DNA from 3 places in the Agrobacterium sp. GD03872 genome. Region 3 is predicted to be linked to each of the others. Evidence: riboswitches for the same ligand, from Rfam matches in the RefSeq annotation. Region 3 holds a riboswitch; each other region holds the start of a gene.

What was found. A riboswitch is a leader RNA that binds a small molecule or an ion and turns the genes downstream of it on or off. The one in region 3 is predicted to bind cobalamin.
Region 1: another riboswitch for cobalamin. It lies ahead of bluB (5,6-dimethylbenzimidazole synthase); the one in region 3 lies ahead of N5D22_RS15200 (DUF1636 family protein).
Region 2: another riboswitch for cobalamin. It lies ahead of N5D22_RS25440 (CbtB domain-containing protein); the one in region 3 lies ahead of N5D22_RS15200 (DUF1636 family protein).

The regions. Positions count from the first base shown of each region.
Region 1 is NZ_JAOCCY010000003.1:7,405-17,012, forward strand. It holds gene N5D22_RS07520 (UDP-2,3-diacylglucosamine diphosphatase) at 1-776, opposite strand, end outside; gene N5D22_RS07525 (NADP-dependent malic enzyme) at 1,004-3,319, shown strand; gene N5D22_RS07530 (DUF2865 domain-containing protein) at 3,456-4,571, shown strand; gene bluB (5,6-dimethylbenzimidazole synthase) at 4,775-5,491, opposite strand; cobalamin riboswitch at 5,588-5,771, opposite strand; gene N5D22_RS07540 (TolB family protein) at 5,902-6,732, opposite strand; gene N5D22_RS07545 (glyoxalase superfamily protein) at 6,924-7,301, shown strand; gene N5D22_RS07550 (NAD+ synthase) at 7,497-9,176, opposite strand; gene N5D22_RS07555 (LTA synthase family protein) at 9,399-9,608, shown strand, end outside.
Region 2 is NZ_JAOCCY010000023.1:47,194-56,801, reverse strand. It holds gene N5D22_RS25490 (hypothetical protein) at 1-32, shown strand, start outside; gene dmeF (CDF family Co(II)/Ni(II) efflux transporter DmeF) at 150-1,157, opposite strand; gene dmeR (Ni(II)/Co(II)-sensing transcriptional repressor DmeR) at 1,238-1,510, opposite strand; gene N5D22_RS25475 (hypothetical protein) at 1,639-1,989, shown strand; gene N5D22_RS25470 (helix-turn-helix domain-containing protein) at 2,051-2,464, shown strand; gene pip (prolyl aminopeptidase) at 2,548-3,495, shown strand; gene N5D22_RS25460 (GNAT family N-acetyltransferase) at 3,692-4,180, shown strand; gene N5D22_RS25455 (glutamine amidotransferase) at 4,202-4,768, shown strand; gene N5D22_RS25450 (hypothetical protein) at 4,940-5,254, opposite strand; gene N5D22_RS25445 (CbtA family protein) at 5,259-5,969, opposite strand; gene N5D22_RS25440 (CbtB domain-containing protein) at 5,981-6,163, opposite strand; cobalamin riboswitch at 6,323-6,562, opposite strand; gene N5D22_RS25435 (cytochrome c) at 6,610-7,530, opposite strand; gene N5D22_RS25430 (cytochrome c) at 7,621-8,055, opposite strand; gene N5D22_RS25425 (LysE family translocator) at 8,261-8,890, opposite strand; gene N5D22_RS25420 (YafY family protein) at 9,024-9,608, shown strand, end outside.
Region 3 is NZ_JAOCCY010000005.1:290,056-299,663, forward strand. It holds gene cobN (cobaltochelatase subunit CobN) at 1-381, opposite strand, end outside; gene cobW (cobalamin biosynthesis protein CobW) at 385-1,422, opposite strand; gene N5D22_RS15200 (DUF1636 family protein) at 1,419-1,844, opposite strand; cobalamin riboswitch at 1,962-2,180, opposite strand; gene cobO (cob(I)yrinic acid a,c-diamide adenosyltransferase) at 2,314-2,931, shown strand; gene N5D22_RS15210 (cobyric acid synthase) at 2,933-4,390, shown strand; gene cbiB (adenosylcobinamide-phosphate synthase CbiB) at 4,377-5,342, opposite strand; gene cobD (threonine-phosphate decarboxylase CobD) at 5,341-6,387, shown strand; gene N5D22_RS15225 (L-fuconate dehydratase) at 6,369-7,646, opposite strand; gene N5D22_RS15230 (L-rhamnose mutarotase) at 7,683-8,012, opposite strand; gene N5D22_RS15235 (mannitol dehydrogenase family protein) at 8,024-9,157, opposite strand; gene N5D22_RS15240 (zinc-binding alcohol dehydrogenase family protein) at 9,154-9,608, opposite strand, start outside.

The DNA.
Region 1 (9,608 bases), on a different contig from region 3:
TCGGCGGTAACCTCACTCGTCTGCATCCAGGTGATCAGCTCGAAGCTGCCATCGGCATTTTCGGCAATCGCCGTGCAGCTTTCCACCCAGTCGCCGGTATTGATGTAGCGGATGCCGTCCATGTCTTCCATGACGGCATGGTGAATGTGACCACAGATGACGCCGTCGACATTGTTGCGGCGCGCCTCTTCGGCGACCACGCGCTGGAATTCGCCGATGAAGTTGACGGCGTGCTTGACCTGCAGCTTGGCCCAGGCCGAAAACGACCAGTAAGGCAGGCCGATGCGACGGCGCACGGCGGCGATGGCGATGTTGATGGCGATCGCCGCGTCATAGGCCCAGTCGCCGAGATAGGCGAGCAGGCGGGCGTTGCGCACCACCACGTCGAATTCGTCGCCATGAATGATGAGATATTTCTTGCCGTCGGCCGCCTCGTGGATCATGCGTTCGGCCACTTCGATGCCGCCGAAATGCATGCCGGGGAACTCCCGCAGGAATTCATCGTGATTGCCGGGAATGTAGACGATGCGGGTTCCCTTGCGGGCCTTGCGCAGCAGCTTCTGCACCACGTCGTTGCAGCCCTGCGGCCAGTACCAGCTGCGGCGCAGGCGCCAGCCGTCGACGATGTCGCCGACGAGAATGATCGTCTCGGCCTCGTGATATTTCAGGAAGTCGAGCAGATAATCCGTCTTGGCCGCCTTGGAGCCAAGATGAACATCCGAAATGAAAAGCGTTCTGAACTGTCTGGTTTCGATTTGACCGGCCACGGATTTCATCCCCCTGTTCGGTTGCGTCCCTGCGGCTTTCTTACCTCTCAGAACCAGACTCGTGTTTCAGCAACATGACAGATGCCGGTTTTTATAGGGAATATGACGAAAGCCTTCACGAAAACGCGAATAAGCCATGGCCGCATTTGCATAAGGTGCGGTCAAATAACGGCTGTACCACGGGGAAGTTTGTTGTATTCAGGGGTCCGGAATTGAACCAGACATGACGGTGGAAAATGACCTCTCACGATAAGAACAACATGCCCGCCAACACGGCAAAGGCCGACATCGAGGAACAGGCGCTCTTTTTCCACCGCTATCCGCGCCCCGGCAAGCTGGAAATCCAGGCCACCAAGCCGCTCGGCAACCAGCGCGATCTGGCGCTCGCCTATTCGCCCGGCGTCGCCGCCCCCTGCCTCGCCATCCATGAAAACCCTGAAATGGCGGCGGACTATACCGCCCGCGCCAATCTCGTCGCCGTCATCTCCAACGGCACGGCGGTTCTCGGCCTTGGCAATATCGGCCCGCTTGCCTCCAAGCCTGTCATGGAGGGCAAGGCCGTCCTCTTCAAGAAATTCGCCGGCATCGACGTCTTCGATATCGAAATCGATGCGCCCGGCATCAACGACATGGTTTCCACCATCGCCGCGCTGGAACCCACCTTCGGCGGCATCAACCTTGAGGACATCAAGGCGCCGGAATGTTTCGAGGTGGAACGCCAGCTGCGCGAGAAGATGAACATTCCTGTCTTCCACGATGACCAGCACGGCACCGCGATCATCGTCGCCGCCGCCGTCACCAATGCGCTGGAACTCGCCGGCAAGTCTCTGTCCAGCGTCAAGATCGTCGCCTCGGGCGCAGGCGCGGCAGCCCTTGCCTGCCTCAACCTGCTCGTCGCCATGGGCGCGAAGAAAGAAAACATCTGGGTCCACGACATTGAAGGCCTCGTTTACGACGGCCGCAACACGCTGATGGACGAGTGGAAGGAAGTTTACGCCCAGAAGACCGACAAGCGCGTCCTGGCCGAAACCATCGACGGCGCGGATGTCTTCCTCGGCCTTTCGGCGGCTGGCGTTCTGAAGCCGGAACTGCTGGAGCGCATGGCGGAAAACCCGCTGATCCTCGCGCTTGCCAACCCCAATCCGGAAATCATGCCGGAAGCGGCGCGTGCGGCCCGTCCGGATGCGATGATCTGCACCGGCCGTTCGGATTTCCCGAACCAGGTCAACAACGTTCTCTGCTTCCCCTATATCTTCCGCGGCGCGCTGGATTGCGGCGCAACCACGATCAACGAGGAAATGAAGATGGCCGCCGTGCAGGCCATCGCCGAACTCGCGCGTGAGGAAGTCTCCGAAGTCGCGGCAAAAGCCTATAGCGGCGAAACGCCGGTCTTTGGCCCGAACTACCTCATCCCCTCGCCTTTCGATCCGCGCCTCATCCTGCGCATCGCCCCGGCCGTTGCCCGCGCCGCCGCCGCAAGCGGTGTCGCCGCCCGGCCGATCACCGATTTCGAAGCCTATCTCGATCAGCTGAACCGTTTCGTCTGGCGCTCGGGCTTCATCATGAAGCCGGTCTTCAATGCCGCCAAGGCCGCCGAAAAGAAGCGCATCATCTTTGCCGAAGGTGAAGACGAGCGCGTGCTGCGCGCCGCCCAGGTGCTTCTGGAAGAAGGCACCGGCATTCCGATCCTCATCGGCCGTCCGCAGATCATCGAAACGCGCCTGAAGCGCTTCGGCCTGCGCATCCGCCCGCATACGGATTTCGCCGTGGTCAATCCGGAAGACGATCCGCGCTACCGCGACTATGTCGATGACTATTTCGCCCTCGTCGGTCGCGCCGGCATCAACCCGGAGGCGGCCCGTACCATCGTGCGTACCAACTCCACCGTCATCGGCGCGCTTGCGGTGAAGCGCGATGAGGCGGATGCGCTGATCTGCGGCCTCGAAGGCCGTTACGACCGCCACCTGCGCGACGTGAACCAGATCATCGGCAAGCAGGAAGGCGTGCGTTCCTTCGCCGGCCTCAGCCTGCTCATCACCCAGCAGGGTGCGCTGTTCCTCACCGATACTTTCGTGAATTACGACCCGACCTCCGAGGAAGTGGCGGAAATGGCCATTCTCGCGGCCAAGGAAATCCGCCGCTTCGGCATCACGCCGAAGATCGCCCTCGCCAGCCATTCCAATTTCGGCTCGCGCGATTCCGAAAGCGCCCGCAAGATGCGCCGCGCCCTGAAGATCGTGCAGGAAGCCGCGCCGGAACTGGAAGTCGATGGCGAAATGCAGGGCGGTTCGGCCCTTTCGGAAGCGCTGCGCAAGCGCGCCATGCCAAACAGCGTGCTGACCGGCGAAGCGAACCTGCTGGTCTTCCCGAACCTCGATGCCGCCAACATCACGCTCGGTGTCACCCGCACGCTGACGGAAGGCCTGCATGTCGGCCCGATCCTGCTCGGCACGGCCCTGCCCGCCCATATCCTGTCGCCCAGCGTCACCTCGCGCGGCGTCGTCAACATGGCGGCCTTCGCCGTGGTGCAGGCGTCGCATCCTTCGGTGTGATAGAGGCCGCATTAACGCAATTTTGAACAGGCTGTTGCCGCATTGCGGCAACAGCTTATGTTATCTTCCTGAAACACGGATTTCGTGAAGTATAACGCCCCTGCCACCGGCCGGGGACATCGAACGGATCGAACAATTGACCCGCCGCAGCCGCATCATCGGCCTCCTGATTCCCCTTGTTTTCGTCGCCCCGGCCGCCGCTTTCGCGGATCAGGTCTGTGATACGCTCTACGCGCAGTTGCGCGAGCCGCCCCGCATCGTCGGCAATACGGCCGAGGTGCGGCGTTACGCCAATGCGCTCGCCCGCCAGAACATCACCATCCGCAAAATCAGGAACGACATGCGCGGCTATGGCTGCTCTTCGGGCAGCGTCATCGTCTATGGCAGCCCCAATGCCGGCGTCTGCGCCGAGATCGGCGATGCGCTGGTGGATGCCGAAGCCGAACGCGACGCCATCATCCGTGACCGTGACGACGCCATGGCGACGGCACGTGACAATGATGGCGACATCAGGCGTCAGCGCATCCTCGCCGCCCTCGACGCCAATGGCTGCAACACCGCGCCGCAGACGGAAACGCAATTGCCGCCGCCGCCCGATGTGACGCGTTATCCCGATGCTTTCCGGCAGAATGGCCGGCAAAATGGCGACGGGCCGGGACAGGCGGGGCTTTCTCCCTACCCCAACGCCGCCGCCGAAGGCGGGCTTCGCACACTCTGCGTGCGCACCTGCGACGGCTCGTTTTTCCCGATCGCCTCCAATGCCTCGCCGCTCGATTTCCGCGCCCAGGCGGAGCAATGCGAGAAAATGTGTCCGGGGACCGAGACGGAGCTTTATTTCCACTCCATGACGGATCAGGAAACCGCCGACATGGTGTCTGCCGAAACCGGAAAGCCCTACAGGGATCTGCCGACCGCCTTCGCCTACAGGAACGCCACGGCAAAAGCGCCGGGCTGCGCCTGCAACATGGCCGCCTATCACGAGGAAATGCAAAAGCAGGAAGAGGCCGCCAAGCCGCAGCCCGAAAAGCCCTATTCCGGCATCACCACCATTCCATCACCGCAAGGTGACAGGGCTGAGAAACCCGCCGAACAGCAACAGGCCGCCAAGCCGCCGGAAGCGCCCGTTCCCGAACGCGACTACGATCCGAACGACAGCCGCGTCCGCGTCATAGGCCCGAAATTCCTGCCCGACCAGACGGGCCGTATCGACCTGAAGAACCCGGCGTTGAAGGGTATACAGCCGCAGCAGTGAAATCTCTTCCGCGCTCGTAATGGGGCAAGCGCGCGCCTTGTTTCTTCTCCCCAAGGGGGAGAAGTCCGCGGCAGCGGGATGAGGGGGCAGCGTCAGCGATATTCGGAGAGCTTGCCCCCTCATCCGGCCCTTCGGGCCACCTTTTCCCCGGCGGGGAGAAGAAATCCGCGGCGACGTCCCGCCTTATTCACAGGCCTCCGCTTCTACACCCCGCCCCAGCGGTTGCGAAACACCAGTTCCTCCAGCGGCACACGCTGCCGCCAGCCCTTCACCGCCAGTTCCGGCTCGGTATAGAGCGCATCGACACGCCCAAGGCACAGCCAGGCGACGATTTCGATATGATCGGGGATTTCCAGAATGGCGCGGATGTCGCTATCGTGGAAAATGCTGACCCAGCCGACGCCGACGCCTTCGGCGCGCGCCGCAAGCCAGAGGTTCTGGATGGCGCAGACGGTGGAATAGACATCCGTGCGCGGATTGTGGGTGCGGCCCAGCACCACCTTGCCGCCGCGGGTGGGATCGCAGGTGACGCAGATGCTGAGCGGCGCCTTGCGGATGCCTTCAAGCTTGAGGCTGCGATAAAGCGCCTGCTGCTCGCCCGCAAACATCGCCGCCGCCTCCTCATTGGCGCGGCTGAAGGCCACAAAGGCCGCCTGCCGCACCGCGCCATCGGTGATGAGGGTGAAATTCCACGGCTGCATGAAACCGACCGAGGGCGCAGAATGCGCCGCCTTCAAAAGACGCTCGACAAGCTCGTCCGGCAGCGGATCGGGCAGGAACTGATCGCGCACATCGCGCCGGGTCTCGATGGCGCGGTAGATCGCCTCGCGTTCTTCGCAGGAAAACGGGCGCGCGGGCGAAAGCGCATGATCGAATGGACTGGCCTGCAAGGGATTACCCTCGGACGGATCGGTCGGCATCGTTTAACCCCAACAATGCGGGCGCGCGGACGCGGAAACCATGCCGGTCTTCGCGGCGACAACACGCCTCTTCAGCAACCTGCCGCCGTCCGCGCGGTTCGGTCTATCCCGCCAGGCCGGTCTTCTGACTCGGCTTCATCCACCCCTTTCGCCTTCCCGAATGACTCCAGTGGCTTCAGAAAAAGGGCGTCCGCCTCACAGCGCTGGGCACGTTCCGGTCTTTCACCGGATTCCCGATTCTCCCGCCGCAACAACGGGCACCTGACCGAAAAATCTATGGGCAAAAAAGCTTGCGAATGCAAGTATCTTGGCGGGCGATGCGCAATGTGCCGATGATCCTCCCACACCTTCATCATTCCGGCCTTGGGCCGGAATGATGAAAGGCGGAACTCTCCCTCGTCCTAACCGCATCACTCTACCGGAAAGTACCGCACATAAGCGAATTCGTCCCCATCCGGATGCCAGTTGGGCGAGTTCATGGTGCCCTGCCCGCCAAAAAGCTCAAACAGCATTTCGACATTGCCGCCTTCCATATCCATCAGCCGCACCCGCACATCGAGGTCGCGCGGATGGTCGAAGACGTCACCGTCATAGGAGACGAACACCACCTTGTCACCTCTGGGGGACGGATGTGGAAACCAGTCGCCATAGGGGCTGTCGGTAATGCGCTCGACGAAGGAGCCATCCACCCGCACGCGCCAGACCTGCATCCGCCCGGTGCGGCTGGAATTGAAATAGATCCACTCGCCGTCGGGCGAATAATCCGGCCCGTCATTGCGGCCTTCGCCATGGGTCAGGCGCGTCTCGACGCCGCTCTCAATATCCATGGCGTAGATATCGAAAACCTGATCGCGAATGCCGCAATAGGCGAAGCTTTTTCCGTCCGGCGACCAGCCGTGCCAATAGGAAGGCAGGTTCTTCGTCATCAGCCTTGGCGCGCCGCCCGCCGATGGCAGAAGATAAATGGCGCTCTTGCCGAATTCCACCTTGTCGGAAATGGCGTAGAGCGAACCGTCAGGCGATATGCCGTGGTCGTTGTTGCAGAGCGTCGCAAAGCCGGTATCGACCTTTTCCGGCGACGTATCACCGGCGGGAGACAGGCGATAAAGCAGCCCTTCGCTGTTCAGCAGCAGATATTTTCCATCCGGCGACCAATTCGGCGCTTCGAAGAGATCGGGCGTCTGCCACACCACCCGCATCTGCCGGGTGCGGATGTTGAAGATTTCGATGGAGCTGCGCATTCTGCCTCCCGGGCGTGTCCGTGTCTCGTTCAAAGCGCCCGGCAATGCAGACATTCCGTTTGCATCCGCCATCGCCTCGATTATGATCCTAGGGCGGCAGGCACCGTCCTGCAAATTCAAACCGGAAAAAACGCCAGCGCTCCGGCACCGTCCGCGCCGCTTGCCGTTTCTCCCAGGCCAGAGGTTCCGCGATGAATACCATCGCCGATCACGGCATCCGCTTCGGGCGGATCGCCGCAATGCTTCCTGTCAAAAATATCGAAAAGGCCCATGATTTTTATGTCGATGTACTGGGCTTCGAAAAGACCTTCGAAAACGGCGACCCTGTCGGCTTCATGATCCTCAAACAGGGCAATGCCGAGCTGCACCTGACATTGCAGCCCAGCCACAAGGCGGCGCCCTTCAATGTGGCGCATATGATGGTGAGCGATGTCGATGCGCTGCATGCGCTCTGCAAGAGCCACGGGCTGCGCATCATCAAGGGCCTGCAGGACAAAGATTATGGCCTGCGCGCCTTTGTGTTTGAAGACCACGATGGCAACCGCATCGATGTGGGGCAGGCCATTTGAGATGAGTGGACGGCGCGGGGTTTTCTCCGCGCCGTTTATGGGCTGTCAAAAAAAGCTCCTCACACGCGACGTCATCCTCGGGCTTGACCCGAGGATCCACAATCTCAACCGCATTTGGATCCTCGCCTCAAGGGCGAGGATGACGGAGAAAGGCGGTTAACTCACCCGCCAGAAATCGATGGCGCGCGCCTTCAATCACCGATCCCGGAACCGGTTGGTGATCGGATAACGCCGGTCACGCCCAAAGTTCTTCTTGGTGATCTTCACGCCCGGCGCCGATTGCCGGCGCTTGTATTCGGCGAGATAAAGCAGATGCTCCACCCGGTGCACCGTCGCCACATCATGGCCGCGCGCGAGAATCTCCTCGACCGACATTTCCTTCTCGACAAGGCATTCCAGAATATCGTCCAGCACCGGATAGGGCGGCAGCGAATCCTGGTCGGTCTGGTTGGGGCGCAATTCGGCCGAGGGCGCCTTGGAAATGATATTGACCGGGATCACCTCGCCGGAAGGGCCGAGCGCGCCCGGCGGCACATGGGCGTTGCGCCAGCTGGAAATGGCATAGACCTGCATCTTGTAGAGGTCCTTGATGGGGTTGAAACCGCCATTCATGTCGCCGTAGAGCGTGGCGTAACCCACCGACATTTCCGACTTGTTGCCCGTCGTCACTACCATCGAGCCGAACTTGTTCGAGACGGCCATCAAAATGGTGCCGCGCGTGCGGCTCTGCAGGTTTTCCTCGGTAATGCCCTCTTCCGTGCCCTCGAAGAGATCGGAAAGCGCCGAGAGGAATCCTTCCACCGGCTCTGAAATCGGCACGATATCGTAACGGCAGCCCAGCGCCTTGGCGCAATCGGCCGCGTCCTTCAGCGATTCTTCCGAGGTATAGCGGTAAGGCAGCATGATGCAGCGCACCCGCTCCTCGCCCAGCGCATCGACGGCAAGGGCGGCGCAGATCGCCGAATCGATGCCGCCGGAAAGGCCGAGAACCACGCTCTTAAAGCCGTTCTTGTTGACGTAATCGCGGAAGCCCAGCATGCAGGCGCGGTAGTCCGCCTCCTCGCCTTCGGGAATCTTCGAGAAAGGTCCGCTTTCGCAGCGCCAGCCGTCTGCCGTGCGTTTCCAGTCGGTGACGGCAAGTGTGGCCTCGAACTGGCTCATCTGGAAGGCGAGCGTCCTGTCGGCATTGAAGCCAAAGCTCGCGCCGTCGAACACCAGCTCGTCCTGCCCGCCCAGCTGGTTGGCGAAGACGAGCGGCAGGCCGCTTTCGATAACCTGCCTGAGCGCCACCTGATGGCGCACATCCAGCTTGCCGCGATAATAGGGCGAACCGTTCGGCACCAGCAGGATTTCCGCCCCGCTTTCGGCGAGCGTTTCGCAGACACCCATATCGTTCCAGATTTCCTCACAGATCGGAATGCCGATCCGCACACCCCGGAAATTATAGGGACCGGAAATCGAACCTTCGGAGAAAACGCGTTTTTCGTCGAATTCACCGTAATTCGGCAGGTCGATCTTGTCGCGCAGCGCGATGATCTTGCCGCCATCCAGAAGCGCCACCGAATTGTGCCGGCCCGTCTCACCCTGTCGCGGAAAACCGATGACGATGCCCGGCCCGCCATCGGCGGTTTCCGCCGCCAGCTCCTCGACAGCCTTCAGGCATGCTTTCAGGAAAGCCGGCTTCAGCACCAGATCTTCCGGCGGATAGCCGGATATGAACAGCTCCGTCAGGAGCAGAAGATCGGCGCCCTGCGTCGCCGCATCGGCCCTTGCCTCGCGCGCCTTGGCGAGATTGCCCGCCACGTCGCCAACGGTGGGATTGAACTGCCCGACGGCAATCCGGAGATGGTTCTGGATATCGTGTCTGTCGCTCATGACTTTTCAATACCGCGCCCGTGGCCGCTCCGCAACGCGGCAATTGCATGGCGCCGCCCGTTACGCTTCGTCCGCGCGCGTTCACGCTAAGGTTATCGCCGCACCGGCCAGACTCTTCAAAGTTCATGTCGCGTTCATCGCGCTTATGTGACAGTTACATGACACTTTTGCGACACCCGATTCATCTCCCCGGATCGGCCGTGCCGCCTGCAATACCGGAGTATGGGTTTGAGAGATTCGGCGCCAAAAACAACGGCTTCCGAAAAGGCTGGTTTCGTCTTTTCGCCTGCATGGACAAGGAGCCTTTCCAAGCTTTCGGGCATCGCCTATCCGCTTGCCAATCTGACGGTCGCCTCCGTCATGCTGGTCGTGGCGCTGGAATGGATCGCCCGTGGTTCGCTCCATGATATCGGCGCCTTCCTCACCTCCTCC
Region 2 (9,608 bases), on a different contig from region 3:
TACGCAGCGCCTATTCGGAATATACCGAATAGGCTTTTAGAACAAAGCCTCTACCTCTACCGCTACCTCCATCATCCTCGGGTCAAGCCCGAGGATGACGCGGAGAGATTCAAGCGCCTTGATCAACAAACTGAAATAGCCGATTCCCATCAACCCTTTGCCGGGCTGACCTCCACCGTCACATGCGACAGTTCATGTATGGCGGCAAGTTTCTGCTTATAAAAAGCCGGTGCTTTCGGCGCCTGCGACTGGATCGCCACGATGGCGGCGTGATGCCCCGGCCCCACCTGCCAGACATGCAGGTCGGTGATGCGATCCTCTTCCGTTTCCACGCTTTGACGGATTTCCTGCGGCAGATCTTCCGTATGCGCTATAGCATCGAGCAGGGTTGTCGCCGTGGAGCGGACGAGCCCCCATGACCAGCGGGCGATGACCAGACCGCCGACAATGCCCATGGCAGGATCGAGGAAGGACCAGCCGTTCCATTTGCCGAGCAGCAGCGCGACGATGGCCAGAACCGAGGTCAGCGCATCGGCAAGCACATGCAGATAGGCCGCGCGCAGATTATTGTCCCTGCCGCCCTTTGCGCCGTGCTCCGCATGCGAACCATGGCCGTGGTCGGCGTGGCTGCCGTGGCCGTGATGGGCGTGCGAGCCATGCGAGTGACCATGGCCATGGCCGTGATCATGATGATGGTCATCCTTCAGGAGCACGGCGCTGACGAGATTGACGGCCAGACCGATGACGGCGACGAGAATCGCCTGGTTGAAATCGATCTCAACCGGATTGACGAGACGCATGGCGCTTTCGACAGCGATGAGCAACGCCACCACCGCCAGCACGATGGCGCTGGCAAAGCCCGCGAGATCGCCGAACTTGCCGGTGCCGAAGGTGAAGCGCGGATTGCGCGCCTCGCGCCGGGCATAAAGATAGGCCAGCGCCGAAATCAGCATCGCGCCCGCATGGGTGGACATGTGCCAGCCATCGGCGGTGAGCGCCATGGAGCCGAACCAGTGCCCGGCAACGATCTCCGCCACCATCATCACGGTGGTCAGTGCAATCACCATCCAGACGCGCTTTTCATTGCGCTCATGGTTCTGGCCGAGAAAAACATGGTCATGGCCGCTCGCCGTGAAATGTTCGGATGTCGTCGTCATGTCGCTGATCCTGTTCGATCTCTGGAGTATTTCATTCACGCAGGTCCCCTCCCAAAACCGTCAATGCCTTGGGAAACGGGCTAGCGGAGGTAGGTCTTCAGCACCTGGGCCAGCTCTTCCGCCGCCCTGGCCCGCTCGTCTTCATTTTCAGCATGCACCACATGCTCGTTCAGATGCTCCCGCATCACCTCCCCCGTCAGGCCGGAAAGCGCGCCGCGCACCGAGGCGAGCAATTGCAGCACCTCGCCGCAGGGCCTGGCATCCTCCAGTGCCCGTTCCACCGCTTCCATCTGGCCCTTGAGGCGGCGGATGCGGGCAAGCAGCTTTTCCTTGTCGTGGATCGTATGGGACATGAGCACCTCATATACTATAGGGGGGTATACTATATTCCAGCGATTTTCCATTCAAGCCCCCGATGACGCAATCCTCGCGAATGTTTCGGCCCTTAAAAGTAGCCCATCAAAACTTAGGGGACTCAGTCATGACGACTATCGCAGCCACCACCAGCATCGCTTACGCCTCTCCGGTCCGGACCCTTGAGCCGACAAGGAACAGGGAAACCCCTTCCACCACCGAGGCCCTGCTGGAGCTGACCCGTGCGGCCCATCGCGCCATTTCGAGCGCCGAGAGCGTCGCCACGACCGTATCGCCGGTCGCCGGTGTTTCCGCCGGTCTTGCCGCCGCGCTGTGGAACCTCGACAGCGGCGCCTCCGCCACGAGCACGCCCGCCCCTGAAATGACCGCCGCCACCCAGCCGGAAGCCGCCTCCAGCCTTGAGACCGAAGTTTTAAAGGCCCTGGCCCAGGCGCTCGGCGTGGATGACGCCGCCTGAGACCCATTGAACAGCGAGTGGAAAAACCATATCTCTAGAGACTGGAGATATGGAGAAAGCCATGCTGTCCATCGGTGAACTGTCGAAACGTACCGGCGTCAAGGTGCCGACCATCCGCTATTACGAGCAGATGGGCCTCATCCGCGAGGCGGACCGCTCGGACGGCAACCAGCGTCGTTACGAAAAATCCGACCTCGAAAGGCTGGCCTTCATCCGCCATGCGCGCGATCTCGGGCTGAACATCGAGGCCATCCGCGAGCTGATCGCACTCAGCCAGCACCGGCAGATGCCATGCGAGGGCGCGGACCGCATTGCCGCCGAACACCTTGCCCATGTGCGCGAAAAGATCGCCAGCCTGAAGAAGCTGGAGCACGAGCTGGAGCGTATCGTCTCCCACTGCCATGGACATTCGATCGAGGATTGTTATGTCATCCGCGCGCTTTCCGATCACGGCATGTGCGAGGGCGAGCATTAAGAGCGATCCGCGAACCGGACTGACATTCACCTGTCATCCGCGCCCTGTATGCGCCTCCCACCTGTTGCAAAAAGAAATGCCGGATGGCCGCGATATTTCCCGAAATCACCCCCTTCGACACCGTTTTCCTTGATGTTTCCGAGGGCCACAGGCTGCATGTGACCCTTGCCGGCAATCCGGCTGGGCGGCCTGCGGTGCTGTTGCATGGCGGCCCCGGCTCGGGCCTGTCGGCGACGGCGCGGTGTTACTTCAACCCGGCCCTTTACCGCATCATCCAGTTCGACCAGCGCGGCTGCGGCAAAAGCACGCCGAACGCCGCCGGGAGCCTGGCGCACAACACCACGCATCACCTGGTCGATGACATGGAGGCGATCAGGTCCGCGCTCGAGGTCAATGACTGGCTGGTTTATGGCAGCTCCTGGGGCGCCACGCTGGCTCTCGCTTACGCCCAACGCCATCCGAAACGCGTGCGCGCCATGGTGCTGGCCGGCGTCACCACCACGCGGCAGAAGGAAATCGACTGGCTATACAAGGGGCTGGCAATGTTCCTGCCGCAGCAATGGCAGCGCTTCATCGCCGCGATTCCCGATCATTTGCCAAAGGAAGACCCGGTTGGCGCCTATTACCGGCTTCTGAACGACTCCGACCCCGCCATCCGCGCCATGGCGGCGCTTGAATGGCATTTGTGGGAGGCGGGTTCGATCAGCGCGCAGGACACCTCAGCCTTTCCGGAGAAATGGCGCGACGACGATTATATTCTCGCCCGCGCCCGCCTCTGCGCCCATTATTTCCACCACGCGGCCTGGCTGGAAGACGGCGTGCTGCTGCGCGATGCCGGCGTGCTCACGGGTATTCCCGGCATATTCATCCAGGGCATGCGCGATTTGCAGGGGCCGCCCGTCACCGCTTACGAACTTGCCGCGGCATGGCCGGGAAGCGAGCTGATTGCCGTCGATGGCGCTGGCCACTCCACGGGCGATGTGGGAATGGAAGATGCGATCCTGTCGGCAATCGCGCGATTTGCGAATTGACCCGCTTGACAGATTACGGATTCGGGCGCATTGCATTTCCCATGATCAACGAACGCGCACCCATCTCCTGCTCGTACTTTTGGGCCTACCTCTAAGGGCGGCTCGACAGATCATATTGTCAACAAGCCGCCGTCAGGCGGCTTTGTTGTTTCTCAAGCGTCCTGACGGCACCGATAAGACCAAAGGACCGAAAAAAATGACCGAAGACAGCTCCCTTACACTGGAACGACCGCCCGTCGTCATCATTCGCGGCGCCCGCAAGACGGATTTGCCCGAGCTCAACGAGATGATCACGCTGCTTGCCTCCTACCACGGCGATGCGGCGGCAATCACGCCGGCGAAACTGGAACGCGACCTGTTCGGCCCGCTGCCCTGGGTGCACGGCCTCGTGGCCGAAGCCGATGGCGCACTGATCGGCTACGCCCTGCTTCTGCCGCTCTACAGGGCGCAGGAAGGCCAGCGCGGGCTTGAGCTGCATCATCTCTTCGTGCGCGACGGACACCGTGGCCATGGCACCGGACAGCATCTGGTTTCCCGCGCCCGCGATATCGCCAAGCGGCTCGGCTGCGACTATCTTTCCGTCAGCGCCACAACAGGTAATGTCGCGGCACATCGTTTCTACGAAAACATGGATTTCGCGCCCCGGCCGGTCACCGGCATGCGCTACATGCAGTCCATCGCCTGATTAAAAACCACGGAGACGGCCATGACACGGATCGCCATTGCGCTGGCGCAGGATTTTGCGGACTGGGAACCGGCCCTGCTTGCGGCGGCGGCGCGCAGCTATCTCGGCGTCGAGATCGTCTACGCCACTCCCGATGGTGCGCCGGTGATCTCGATGGGCGGGCTGAAGGTGACGCCTGACACGTCCTATGGCGCGCTCGATCCCGAGAATGTCGACGCTCTCATCATTCCCGGCGGTCTCAGCTGGGAAAAGGGAACCGCTGTCGATCTTGGCGGGCTGGTGCACCGGTTTCGCGACAGGGACCGGCTGGTGGCCGGCATCTGCGCGGCGGCAAGCGCGCTCGGCGGCACGGGCGTCCTGAACGGCGTCGCCCATACCGGCAATTCGCTGGCATCGCACAAGGCCTATCCTGCCTATGGCGGCGAGGCGCTTTATCGCGACCAGCCGAAAGCGGTCAGCGATGGCGGCATCGTCACCGCCGCCGGCAGCGCGCCGGTCAGTTTCGCTGTGGAAATCCTGAAACACCTCGGCCTCTTTGGTCCGGAAGCCGAGGCGGAACTCCAGGTTTTTGCGGCGGAGCATCGGTGAGGCATAGCCGTCTCGGTTGTTTGCGCTCCCTCTACTCCCCGTCATTCCGGCCTTGAGCCGGAATCCAGCCGACGCGCGTCTGCGCGGCGAAAAGAGTCCTTTCAGCCCAAGGACTTGGGCTGGCTGGATCCCGGCTCAGGGCCGGGATGACGGACGTGAAAACGGCAATGATTATCGCCGATCAAGTACGCGGCAAACACGCGCCGCATGATCGCCGTTCTCCCCGGCAATCGCCCGGCGAATATCGCGGCTGTTCAGATGCAGGCTGCGGCCGGCGGGTAAATTTGCACGTTTGATCTTGCTGAGCGCCGCAGCGATAAAAGCGGCTTCGTGTTCATGAAAACAGGCGAGAGCCACCTCGCGATCCGGGGTCGCCCCAAGGACCGCCTTGAAGGCAAGACGGTGCACGGCGCAGAAAGCGCCGTGACCAGGTACGGCAAAACGCAGCGCATCGAGTTCCTCACTCCACTCCGCTGCGTCCTGCATAGTCTCAAGCCGACTGGAAGCGCTTCAGGAAAAACGCGCTCAATGTCCCGAGCAGCGCCCAGAAAACGAAGCTCGTGATGGTCGCGGCGACGATGAACTGACGCTCCAGCGGCAGCGGCGCCAGCGCATGTTCGCCTTCCGGCGGCAAGGGTGCGCCGACCACATGCGGTGCAACGATCAACACCAATGCCAATACGATGGCCCAGGGTTCGCGGCGGAACGCGATCAGCGCAATGCCGCCCGCGGTTGCGGCAACCGTCGCAAGCCACCAGATCTGCCGCGCCTCAAGTGCGGCTGCCGGACTGCCCGGCAATTCCGGCGGCAGGCCGATCATCGGGGCCAGCATGACGGCGGCAAAGCCGGCAACGCCCCAGAGAAGGCCTTCGCGCCAGCCGCCACTGGTGCCACGCAGCGAAATGAGGCCGGTCAGCACCAATGCATAACCGATGGCGGTCAGGACATTGGCGGCGACGGTATAGGCGGTACGCTCGAAGCCATCGGCCGGAGCCCAGGCCTCGTCATTGTGCTCATGGGCGGGAACGGCGGCACCGGGGGCCGGCGCATCATGGCTGTGGGGCGCTTCGCCGGCGCTTTCATAGGTTTCCGCCTGCAGGATGAGCGGCGTGGTACTGACAGCCTGCATGGCAGACACGGCCAAACCGCCGAGAATGCCGACGAGAACGGCGGTAAAGACGATATTGCGAAAAGATGACATGCCGTTACCCCTCAATGGCAGGGGAAGGCATTGGCATGCCGCGTGTCGTGCGCGGCATTGTGAACGGCTTCCACGGGCGAAAAGCCGACAAAACCGACAACGAACAGGCCAAGCACGATCGCCGTCAGCGATTGCGCAAAGCTGGCTGTTTTTGTGGAAACGGCCGAATTTGCCGTATTCTGATTGATGGACATGGTGACCCCTCTCCGGCGCGACCCCGCGCCTTTGGACGCGGCCAAACGGCACAAGCCGCAAGACCGCATGCGATACACTTCACCACGGGGATACGAGACTGACACAGGAAGGCATTGATCCCGCCACCTGACATTCCGCTCTTCCGGACACCCCGCCGGCATGGACATTTCCGTGATGGCAGGTCTCCTGGCTTACGGGTCAAAACCTGAAACACCTTCCCGGCATCGCCCTCGCCCGATTGGAAACCTCGGTTTCCGGGAAATGGCTTGCCAGTGGCACTTCGTTTCAGGCTCTCCGCTCACAGTTGCGGGGGCAGCCACGAATGAGGATTTCTCCCTATCGTGTTCCCTTTTCACCTTCCGGAACGACCGGAAGGAACCATCACAGGATTGTTATCCGCCGGGTGGAGGCGGGAGTCAATGGGCGCGCACGCCCCCGCCGCACCCTACCGCGCCGGAATGGCCTTCAGATAGGCGGCAATCGCATCGCGGTCTTCGGCCGTCAGATGCGCCATGTTCTGCTGCACCTTGACCATGGAGCCGCCGACGCTGTCGAATTCCGGGGTGAAGCCGGTTTCCAGATAGCTGGCAATATCGGCCGCCGCCCAGCTGCCTATGCTTTGCGAGGCGGGGGTAATGTCCGGAATACGGCCCTCACCTTCCGGATTGGGACCGCCGGCCAGCCATTTATCCGTCTGGAATCCGCCGAGCGCATTGCGCGGCGTGTGGCATTCGCCGCAATGGCCCGGCCCTTCCACCAGATATTGGCCGCGCAGCAATTCGGCATTGGCATTGGCAAGTTCGACGCGCGGCGGTGCGGAGGGGTCGAAATACAGGAATTTCCAGCCGCCCAGCACCATGCGCAGATTGAAGGGGAAAGGCAGCTGGTGATCCGGCGCATCGTTCTGGCTGGCCGGCAGGGCTTTCAGATAACCGAAGAGATCGTTGATGTCCTTCTGCGTCATACGGGCATAAGAGGCATAGGGAAAGGACGGGTAGAGATGCTCGCCGTTCTTGCCCACGCCGCGCGTCATGGCGTCGCCGAATTCCGCCAGCGTCCAGCCGCCGATGCCATGCTGCGGATCGGAGGAAATATTGGGGACATGGAAGGTGCCGAAGGGGCTTTTCAGCGCCTGCCCGCCCGCAAGCGTCAACAGCGCCTCGCCCGTGGCATCGGGCGCGGCGTGGCAGCTTGCGCAGCCGCCCGCCCAGAACAGCGTTTCGCCATTGGCCAGATCCGGTTCGCCAAGGCTGACCCAGTGGCTCGGCGCCTGGCGTTCCGGCGCGGTAACCCAGGCGAATATGCCATAGCCCGCAATCGCTGCGACGATGGCCCCGCCGACGAGTTTCGTCCAGATGGAGGACATACCCCTCTCCCCATTCTCACCTGACCCCGTCAGATGCCTTTCGAGCGTGAGAAAACGCCGCCGGGAAGCGGCGTTTCCAAAGTGCTGCGATTATTTTTTCAGACGATAGGTCTGGTGGCAGGTGCCACAATCGGCGCCGAGCGTCTTCATGGCGGTGGCGACGCCAGCCTGATCGGTGGGGAGATTGGCGAGAACCGTGTCCGCATCCGTACCGAGCTTGGCGGACTTGGCCTTGAAGTCCGCGAAATTTTCCCAGATGGCGGGAGCGGCCGCGCTGCCGGTCTCGGTGCCGGCTGGGAACTGGTCGGGGAAAGCCTTTGCATTGGTGCTGATGGTCGTCACGGCGGCCTTGACGACTTCGGCGTCAAAGGGCTTTTCGCCCTTGGTGATGGCGGCGAGCGAACCCATGGCGCCACCGATCTGCTTCATCATGCCTTCGCGTTTTTCGACTTCGCCGGCAGCATAGACCGCTCCGGCGCAAAGACAGCCGAACAGCATGGCCGCCGCAATGGTTTTCAGTTTCATGCACACTCTCCTTGATTCCGGCCCTGATGCCGGACGCTAGATGGAACGGCGCGAGGATGCCCTTTCCGGATGGCGAAAAGAAGTCACATTGCGGTGAATTCCATCGTGAAAACAGGAGGCTAGAACATCGTACCGCAAAGTGCTCTGCGGTTTTCGGATCGTCTGGCGGCAAAATCTGCGGCGGCAGGGCCTGTCCGCCGCCGCTTCAGGACAGGGCTTCCCACAGTGTCAGCAGCGCTGCGGCAATCAGCATGAAACCGGCGGCGCGGCCGATGAAGATCGTGGCGGCGGGCGAAGAAATGAGCCATGCCCGGCTTTTATCCGCCGTCAGCGCCAGCGCGCCATAGACCGTGAACTGCGTGACCGCCACCATCGCGCCCATCACCAGCCCCTGCATCCAGATCGGCCCATAGGCCGGTTTGAGGAATTGCGGATAGATCGCCATCATGAACAGATAGGCCTTCGGATTGGAAAGGCAGGTCAGCACCGCCCGCCAGAAGGCTTTTCTGACCGAAGCGCTTGCCTGCGCCTCATCGCCGTTCACGACAATCGCGCTGCGCATCAGGCCGATGCCGATCCAGATCATATAGGCGGCCCCAAAAACCAGAAGCGGCAGGAACAGCGACGGCATCCAGGCGGCAAGCATGCCGACGCCCAGGGCGCCGTAAAGCGAATGCACGATGCCACCGGCGCTCATGCCGCTTGCAGCGGAAAGGCCCGTTTTCTTTCCCCCCGTCAGTGCGCTTGCCAGCACGAACAGCATGTCCATGCCCGGCAGGATGATGATGCCGAACAGGACCAGAAAGAAAAGCCAGAGATTTTCGGCGTAACTCATGTCAGTATCTCCCAAAACATTTCACGACACATTCGGGAAATCTCATGTTTCTCAACGTGTTTTGCCATTTATAGAAAATGCCAACTGACAGCGTTGTGTCAGTTGCGTGGAGAAATCCACCGGGAAAACGGCAATGCGCAAGGCGTCGAGACTGTTCGAGATCATCCAGATCCTGCGGGTGGCGCGCAGGCCTGTCACCGCGCAGACGATTGCCGAAGCGCTGGAGGTGACGGTGCGCTCGGTCTATCGCGACATAGCAGCGCTTCAGACCATGCGCGTGCCCATCGAAGGGGAACGCGGCGTCGGTTATATCCTGCGTCCCGGCTTCAACCTGCCGCCGCTGATGTTTTCCATCGAAGAGACGGAGGCGATCGTGCTGGCGCTCGCCATGGTCGCGCGCACCGGCGATACGGAATTGCGGCAGGCGGCAAGGCAGGTCAGCGACAAGATCGCCGCCTCCCTGCCTGAACCCCTGTCGAAAACCCTCTCCGCCAATGCCCTGCACGCCTGGGGCAGCATCGCGCCCTCCCCCGCCGGCGTCGATCTTGCGACGGTCCGGCGGGCGGTGCGCGACGAGGAGAAGCTGGAGATCACCTACCGCGATGAAGCCGGCGCGGAAACGCAGCGGCGGGTTCGACCGATTGCGGTGATCTATTATTCGGAGACGGTGAATATCGTCGCCTGGTGCGAATTGCGACAGGCGATTCGCAATTTCCGC
Region 3 (9,608 bases):
CGCTTCGAGCTTTTCGTCCCTTTCGCTGCACTCTCCCGGCAGGAGCAGGAGCTTTATGCCGCGCCTGCGCGCCACAATGGCAAGCTGGTCGACGCCATAACGCCAGCGCTCCGCGCCGCCGAGAATCCGGATAAGAATGACGCGAGCATGTCCCGCCGTCTTTTCAATCCAGAGGTCGACAGACATGGGGTGCCGAAGCTCGGAAAGATTGGCGACGGACAGGGCTGGAACAGCGCTGTCAGCACGCTGCCAGGCCTGTTCCAGCCCGGCAAGATCGCTTGCCGAGAAAGACAGGATCACCACATCCGACCTGGGCTGGTTGAGATCAACCGGCTCGATCAGATCGTCAAGAGACGAGGATGTGGTGGCGAGAATATGCATGGGTCAGGCAGCCAGCATCTGCTCGATTTTTTCGCGGTTGATACCCTTTTCGCCGATGACGACGAGGCGGCTGCGGCGTTCCTCGCCCACCGCCCAGGGACGGTCATAATAATGATTGACGCGGCTGCCGACAGCCTGCACCTGCAGGCGCATCGGCTTGGCGGAGACCTCGATAAAGCCTTTTATGCGCAGCACGTTTTCCGCAGCCGCCGTCTCGGCGATACGCGCCGCCAGCGCTTCCGGATCGCTCACCGCCGGCAGATCGATGACGAAGCTGTCAAAATCATCGTGCTCGTGGTCAAGCTCGCCATCATGGTGGGTGCGGCGGTTTTCGATATCCTCTTCCACCGCAAGACCGAGACCGATCAGCACAGCCGGATCGATGGCGCCGTTCGAAGCCACGACGATCTTCGCCGCTTTCGGCAGATGTTCGAGAATATGCGCCTTCGCCCTGTCGAGACCGGTATCGTCAAGAAGATCGGCCTTGGTCAGCACGATGAGATCGGCGCAGGCGACCTGGTCTTCGAAAACCTCTTCGACCGGGTCATCGTGATCGAGCGCCTCGTCATTGGCGCGCTGGGCGGCGAGCGCTTCCATGTCGTGGGCAACCTGTCCCTCGGCAAGGGCCGCACCATCCACCACGGCCACAACAGCGTCTACCGTGACACGGCTCTTGATCGCCGGCCACTGGAAGGCCTGCACCAGCGGCTTTGGCAGGGTAAGCCCCGAGGTCTCGATGAGGATGTGCTCCACCTTGGGCTGGCGGCTCAGAATCTGCTCGATGGCGGGCTGGAAATCATCCGCCACCGTGCAGCAGATGCAGCCATTGGCCAGTTCGACGATGTTCTCTTCCGGGCAGCTTTCAATACCGCAGCCTTTCAGGATTTCGCCGTCGATGCCGATATCGCCGAATTCATTGACGATGATGGCGAGCCGCTTGCCGTCAAGCTTTTCGAGAAGTCCGCGCAGCAGCGTGGTTTTGCCAGCCCCCAGAAAGCCGGTGACGATGGTGCAGGGAACGCGGTCCAGAAGGGTGCTCATGATCTCTCCTCGGTAAAATCGAATGGGGGAATGCGCGCCACCATGCCGCGCTTTAATGGTTCGGGGCGGCCGCGCCAGGGCATCAGGCCATCGGGGGCGGCAGCCAGCAGCCGCGCGCCGGTCAGCAAATCTTCCGCATCGCCGGACGTCAGCCCGCCGAAGACGTAGGACCAGCCATTGGCGCTGCGCAGTGCGGCGCTGAGGCCGCGCTTGCAATTGGCAAGGCAATTGACGGAACGGACGGCAATGCCCGCCTCCTCCGCCTTTGCGATAACGGCGTCGGCAAGGCGCGAACCGGGACGCGGTTCGGCATTCGGATCGGCTTCATCGCGACAGCTTCGGCAAACGAAGACGACCACGCCGGGCGCCGTTTCGTCCTGCGTGTTTCCGCCTGCACATGGAGATGTTGCTGAAATATCCAAACGTCCCGTTCCCGCGCCTTCAAAAATCTTCAGGGGTGCGGATATCGAAAACGGCACGCGGACAGGCGCAAGCCGGCTGTTCGATCGGACCGACTGACCGGAGCACCCCGCCCGGCAGACGTTTTTTCCTGAAACGGCAGGTCTCCTGGCTTGCGGCTCGATCAACACCCGGGCACCGCCTTCCCGAACCATGAGAGAGGTCCAGTGGCTTTACGGTGCGGGCTTACCGCTTACAGTTGCGGGGGCAGCCACGGAATGGCCCGGCAATCGGGGTTGACCGTGTTCCCTCTTAGCTTTTCCCGTTGCCGGGAAAAGACCGTCAGTCCGTTACCCTTAGGCTGAACGGGCGCGGGGGTCAATGCCGCGGCCCCGTGGCTGGCGCATTGCCGGGTGCGGCAAATTGGGTATAGTCGCCGCTCCGAATGGCGGGGCACGTATTCCCGCAACGCTGGATGAGAAGGAAAACGCGATGACACGTGACATCAGCGACAGCGAAGCCGAACGCCACCGGCGGAAAATGGTCAACCGCAAAACGGTGCAGGACGCCGAAGTCGCGGCAAAGACCGTCGAAAAAGGCCTGCTGATGATCAATACCGGCCCCGGTAAAGGCAAATCCACAGCTGCTTTTGGCCTTGCCTTGCGCATGCTCGGCACCGGGCGTCGGGTGGGTATTGTGCAATTCATCAAGGGTGCATGGTCGACGGGTGAACAGCAGGCGCTGACCCTGTTTGGCGACAAGGTCGTATGGCGCACCATGGGCGAGGGTTTCACGTGGGACACGCAGGATCTGAAACGCGATGTGGCTGCAGCCGCAAAAGCCTGGGAAGAAGCCAAGGCGCTGATGGCGGACGAAACGATCGGCCTGCTGGTCTTCGATGAGCTGAACATCGCGCTGCGTTACGATTACCTGCCGCTGGAAGAGGTCGTCGAAACGCTTTCCAGCCGCAGGCCCGATCTGCATGTCATCGTTACCGGCCGCAACGCCAAGCAACCGCTGATCGACGCCGCCGATATGGTGACAGAAATGACGCTGGTGAAACATCACTTCAAGGCGGGCGTGAAGGCGCAGGCGGGGATAGAATTCTGACATGACTGCGCGGGTGCTGATGTTTCAGGGAACCGGCTCGGATGTCGGCAAATCGCTGATGGTGGCCGGCCTTGCCCGTGCATTCACCCGGCGCGGCCTGTCCGTCATGCCGTTTAAGCCGCAGAACATGTCCAACAATGCGGCGGTTACCGCCGACGGCGGCGAGATCGGGCGCGCGCAGGCGCTGCAGGCGCGGGCGGCCGGCGTACCGCTTTCCGTCCACATGAACCCGGTGCTCCTGAAACCGCAGAGCGAAACCGGCGCGCAGGTGGTAGTACAGGGTAAGGTTGTCGGAAACGCCAAGGCAGCCGATTATCAGCACATGAAGGCCGGGCTGATGCCACGGGTGATTGAAAGCTTCGAACGCCTGAAACAGCAGGCCGATCTCGTGCTGGTGGAAGGGGCGGGTAGCGCATCCGAAATCAATCTTCGCGCCAATGACATCGCCAATATGGGTTTCGCCCGCGCCGCCGATGCGCCCGTCATCCTGATCGGCGATATAGACCGGGGCGGCGTCATCGCCAGTCTTGTCGGCACCAAGGCCGTGCTCGAACAGGAAGATGCAACGATGATAGAAGGTTTTATCGTCAACCGATTTCGCGGCGATCCGGCCCTGTTTTCGGACGGCATGCGGATGATTGCGGAAAAGACAGGCTGGTCCCCCATCGGGCTTCTGCCGCATTTTTCCGATGCCGCGAAACTGCCGGCGGAGGATGCGCTTGGCCTTGCCGGCCCCGCCCGGCAGAAGCCCGACGCAAAGATCCGGATCGCCGTGCCGATCCTGCCGCATATTTCCAATTTCGACGACCTCGATCCGCTGGACATCGAGCCGGATGTGGAGCTGATCCGCGTGCGGCCGGGCGAAACCATTCCCGCCAATTGCCGGCTGGTGCTGCTGTGCGGCTCGAAATCCACCATCGCCGATCTCGCCGTGCTGAAAAATGCTGGCCTCGACATCGATATCAGGGCGCATGCACGACGCGGCGGTTTTGTTGTCGGGCTTTGCGGCGGATATCAGATGCTCGGAAAAACCATTGCCGATCCCGATGGTATCGAAGGACCACCGGCAAAGGTTGAAGGGCTTGGTCTGCTTGATGTCGACACGGTTTTGGCAGGCGATAAGCGGCTCGTTTCCGTGCGCGGTACGAGTTTCGACGGAGTTGATTTATCCGGCTACGAAATGCATGTCGGCGAAACCACTGGCACAGCGGGCAATCTGCCTTTTTCGACGATTGATGGCCATGTCGACGGCGCGATGTCGCCCGATGGCCGCATCTTCGGCACCTATATACACGGCCTTTTCGCGGACGACCGCCAGCGCGGCGCATGGCTGAAGCGGCTTGGCGGTCACGGCACGGAGCTGAACTATGATCAGCAGGTGGACGCTGTTCTTGACCGCCTGGCGGCGCATATGGAGCAGCATCTCGATCTCGACGGGCTGCTGTCTATAGCGCGATAAGCACCGCCAGAAGCCCGAATAGGCCAATCAGCAACAGGTCGGCGATCCTCGCCAGCCTTAGCGCCGTACGAATATCGCCGGCAACCAGCGCCGCCCTGCCGCCTTCACCCATGAAGCGCGCCTCGATCATCTGCCCGCCATAGGAGCGCGGCCCGGCGAGCGCGAAGCCGAGAGCGCCTGCGAGCGCCGCCTCCGGCCAGCCGGCATTGGGAGAACGATGATGCCGTGCATCGCGGCAGATTGCGGCGATCGCCCCTTTGGGCGACGCACCCTTCACAAAACACGCGGCGACCACAAAAAGACCGCCGCTCAGCCTCGATGCCGGCAGATTGACCAGATCGTCCAGCCGAGCCGAGGCCCAGCCGAAGGCCTCATGGCGGGGCGAGCGATGGCCGATCATGCTGTCGGCCGTATTGATCGCCTTGTAGGCCGCGCCGCCCGGCAGACCCAGCAGGCCGAGCCAAAGGGCAGGGGCGACAATGCCATCGGAAAAATTCTCGGCGAGGCTTTCAATCGCCGCCCGGCAGATCGCCGCTTCGTCCAGCTTTTTCGGATCGCGCCCGACGATCATCGACACCGCCTTGCGACCACCCTCCACTCCTTCGCGCTCCAGCGCCGCGGCGACAGCCCCCACGTGCTGCTCCAGACTTTTCTGCGCCGGGAGAGAAGCGCCGAGGACCGCCACAGCCAGAAGGCCGAAAGGCAAAACAAGCAAAGCCGATTGCACAAACCATGTGAGGATCGCCGTCAGCCCGACAAAAACAGCCAGAGCCGCCGCACCTGCGATCTTGCGCTGTGAAAATGGCGCACGCTCCCGGTTCCATTTTTTGTCCAGCAGCGCGATAAGCGAACCGATCCAGGTGACGGGGTGGCCGATACGGTTGAACAGCCAGTCCGGATAGCCGGTCAGGCGTTCGATCACGAGCGACAGGAAAGCGAGAGCAAAGAACATGGGCGAGACAGTATCAGAAAAGACGCAGGCTACGATCCGTCACGGCGGTAATCTTGGCAAGGCGCGCCTGATGTTTCCCGACGCACCTGAACCGTGGATCGACCTTTCGACCGGGATCAACCCACACTCCTATCCGCATTCGTCCGTCCCCGCCAGCGCCTTCGCCCGCCTGCCGGAACCCGATGCCGCCGAAGAGCTGAAACAACTGGCGGCAACCCATTTCGGCGCACCCTCCGCCCGGCATGTCGCGCTTTCTCCCGGCACCCAGATGCTGATGCCGCTGCTGGCCCAGATCGCGCTCGCCCGGGGTGCCAGAAGTGGCTCCGTGCTTTCCCCCGCCTATGCCGAACATGCCCGCACCGCGCGGATGGCAGGGCTGGTCATGACAGAAGTGGACAATATCAGCGGGCTGCCGGCTTACGACTATGCCGTGGTTGTTAATCCCAACAATCCGGATGGCCGTGTGACCGACCGCAAATCACTGTCGTCGCTCGCCGCTTCCATGCATCGCAAGGGCGGTCTGCTCGTTGTGGATGAAGCCTTCATCGAAACGGGTCAGGCCGAAAGTCTCGCAACTGCTGTCGGCGAGGATGCGCTTGTGGTTCTGCGGTCCTTCGGCAAATTTTACGGCATGGCGGGCGTTCGGCTGGGTTTCGCGATAACGCATCCCGATATCGCCGCCGAACTGGAAGCGAGGCTTGGCCCCTGGGCGGTTTCCGGCCCGGCGCTGCATATTGCAACCGAAGCCCTGGCGGACAGGGAATGGCAATCATCCATGCGCCTCCGGCTCGCAGAGGAAGCAAGACGCATGAACCACCTGCTGGAAAAAGTGAGCCTGAAAATTGCCGGCGGTACCTCCCTGTTTACACTTATGCGGGACCATCGGGCCGCTGAACTCTTCGGCCATCTTGGCCGGCGCGGCATTCTGGTCCGCATCTTCGATGAAAGGCCGAACGACATGCGTTTCGGCCTTCCTGGCAGCGAGGCGGAATGGCAGCGCCTTGAGGCGGCGCTGCTCTCCTTCGATCATCCCTCGAAAGTATAGGTCTCGATCGACTCCGGCTTCATTTCGATGGAGAAGCCCGGCAGTTTCGGCGGCATGTAAGCGGCATTTCTGATATCGCAGGGCTCGATGAAATGCTCGTGCAGATGGTCGACATATTCGATGACGCGGCCTTCCTTCGTGCCTGACACCACCAGATAGTCGATCATCGACAGGTGCTGCACATATTCGCAAAGACCGACGCCACCGGCATGCGGCCAAACCGGCAGATTGTATTTGGTGGCGATCAGCAGCACCGCCAGCACCTCGTTCAGACCGCCCATGCGGCAGCTGTCGATCTGCACCACGTCGATGGCGCCTTCGGCGATGAACTGCTTGAACATGATACGGTTCTGGCACATTTCCCCGGTCGCCACCTTCACCGGGCCAATGGCGGCACGGATCTTGCGATGGCCGGCAACATCGTCCGGGCTGGTCGGCTCCTCGATGAAGAACGGCTTGGCGAAGGCGAGTTTCTTCACCCAGTCGATTGCCTGATCCACTTCCCACACCTGGTTGGCATCGATCATCAGGTAACGATCGGGACCGATCACTTCGCGGGCAATGGTGAGACGGCGGATATCGTCTTCCAGATCGCGGCCGACCTTCATCTTCACATGGTTGAATCCGGCATCGATGGCCTCCTGGCAAAGGCGACGCAGCTTGGCGTCGTCATAACCGAGCCATCCGGCCGACGTGGTATAGCAGGCGTAACCCTCGTTCTTCAGCGTCTCTATACGCGCCTTCTTGCCGCTTTCGGCTTGTCTCAGGATCGCAAGCGCCTCGTCACGCGTCAGCACGTCGGTCAGATAGCGATAATCGACAATATCGGCGATCTCTTCCGGGCTCATATCGGCAACAAGCTGCCACACCGGCTTGCCCGCCTTCTTGGCCAGCAGATCCCAGACCGCATTGACGACCGCGCCGGTGGCGAGATGCATCGCGCCCTTGTCCGGGCCGATCCAGCGCAGCTGGCTGTCACTTGTCAGATGCCGCCAATATTTGCCGGGGTTCTCGGTGACGGTGGCAAGATCGGTGCCGACCACCAGGTGACGCATTGCTTCGATGGCCATGCAGCAGATGTCATTGCCGCGGCCGATGGTGAAGGTCAGCCCATGACCTTTAAGGCCCGGCTCATCGGTATCGAGGATGACGTAAGCCGCCGAATAATCCGGGTCGGGGTTCATCGCATCCGAACCGTCAAGGCTCTGGGAAGTCGGAAAACGCAGGTCGAAAACACGCAGATCTGTAATTTTGGTCATGGCCGTTCACTCGCGGTCAGTGTCAAAGGAAATCGTTCAATCGTGGTGGAAGGTTTCTTCCATCATCGCCCACCACTCGCCTTGCCTGCGGCTTTCGAGCGGTTGCTGGCAGGGAATGGTGAAGGACCACCATTCCTGGTTCTTGGGGCTTGCGGCCATCTTCGCCATGTCGGCGCTGATATCGCTGCCGTGATATTCCCAATAACCGAAGAGCAGATTTTCCGGCTCGCGCAGGAAGATCGTGTAATTGCGGATATTGCAGTCGCTGATGAGCGCCAGAACTTCCGGCCAAACAGCGGCATGCAGCCGTTTATACTCCGCGATCATCTCCGGTTTGACGCCTATGACCATGCCCATGCGCTGCATGAAAAACTCCATTATTGCTTGATGGTGGCAAGCGCCGCGCGCAGCTTCGACTGCGGCAGGCTCAACCCCAGTCGCTCCGCTGCGGCAATGACCGGGGCGAAGCGGCGACGTTTCTTTTCATCGTGGTTGCCGGCGATATCGGATAGCCGATGCGCGAGAAAGGGATTGCGCAAACGCTCCCGCAACTGGCCGATATAGGCCTCAGCCTCGTCTCCCATGCCTTCCGCAGCAAAGACCGGCAGAACCTCGTCCCGCCAGAGCGTTTCCAAATCGGCAACGAGCGCATCATCGGCCATTGCCTGCCGCACCGTCTCGTCCTTCGCACGCGCGTCCTGCGTCCAGCGTTCCGCCAGATAGGAATGTCCGAGATTGAGCAGAAAAAGCTTCAGCTTTTCATAGCGGCCGAGATCGTCGGTCAGCACCACCGCAGGGTGAGTGCAGGGAAGGACAAGCCCGTGCTGATTCTCTATCGCCCAGAGCGCATAGGGTTCGGCCACTGCACCAACCGGATCGATAGGCTCGGAAACAATGCGATCCACCAGGCTATTGGCGAAACGGCACTTCTCATTCAGATAAAAGGCAAAACCCGCCGGCAATTGCCATTCATCGGCAAGCCGGCGAATGAGCTCCTTCAGCTTTTCGCCGTTACGCGGCACGAGCTCGCAGGGGAAGATGGACACAGGCGCTTCCGGATTGCGCTGAAAACGCTCCAGCAGCAACATGCAGAGTTTCGCCGGAAAGCTTTTCGGCACGGTCGTGAAATCCGCAGCAAGATGCTGCCCGTCGGCAGAATCCAGCTCATAACCGCGATCACCCGTATTCGACAGAATGACCTCCACCTCACAGGCAAGGCGGCGCACCTCGGCCCAGTTGGTCATAGCGGTCAGCGCCCGCGTGACAGCCCTGCCTTGAATTTCCTCATCCACCTCCTGCCCATCGCGGATGCCGCGAATACGCACGGGGTAGGGTGCGCCGCTATTCAGCGCCGCAACACGCTTCAGGCTCTCCGCATTGCCGGTCGTCTGGACAAGGGCGATGCGCCCAAGGGCCTCGCCCTTGTCCAACGCCTGCGAAATAAAGAGATCCGCATGCGCCAGGAGAAAGCGGCTGGTGCCGAATTGCAGGATGGGCGTATCGAGCGTCATGCGACCTCCACCATGCCCTTGATGACTCCGGCCTTCGGATCGGTCAGCCCGGCAAATCTGGAGGGTACGTCGGCAAGCGTCATACGATGGGTAATCAGTGCTTCCGGTACCTTGCCTTCCCGCAAGGCCTGCAAGACGCGCTCGAAATCTTGAGGCGTAGCGTTGCGGCTGCCGAGCAGCGTCGTCTCGCGCTTGTGGAACTCCGGATCGTTGAAAGTGATATCGCTGGCGACAATGGAGACCAGAACATAGGAACCACCATGGCCGACAAAGGAAAACCCGCGCTCCATGGCTTTTGGATTGCCGGTCGCGTCGAAGACCACATCAAAGAAGTCGCCGTCGGTAATTTCGGAAAGACGATCGCTGTCGCCGCCACCAAGCGTCACCGTATGCGCGACCCCGAGATGCTGCTTGCAGAAATCCAGCCGGTCGGTGCGCCCGTCGATCATGG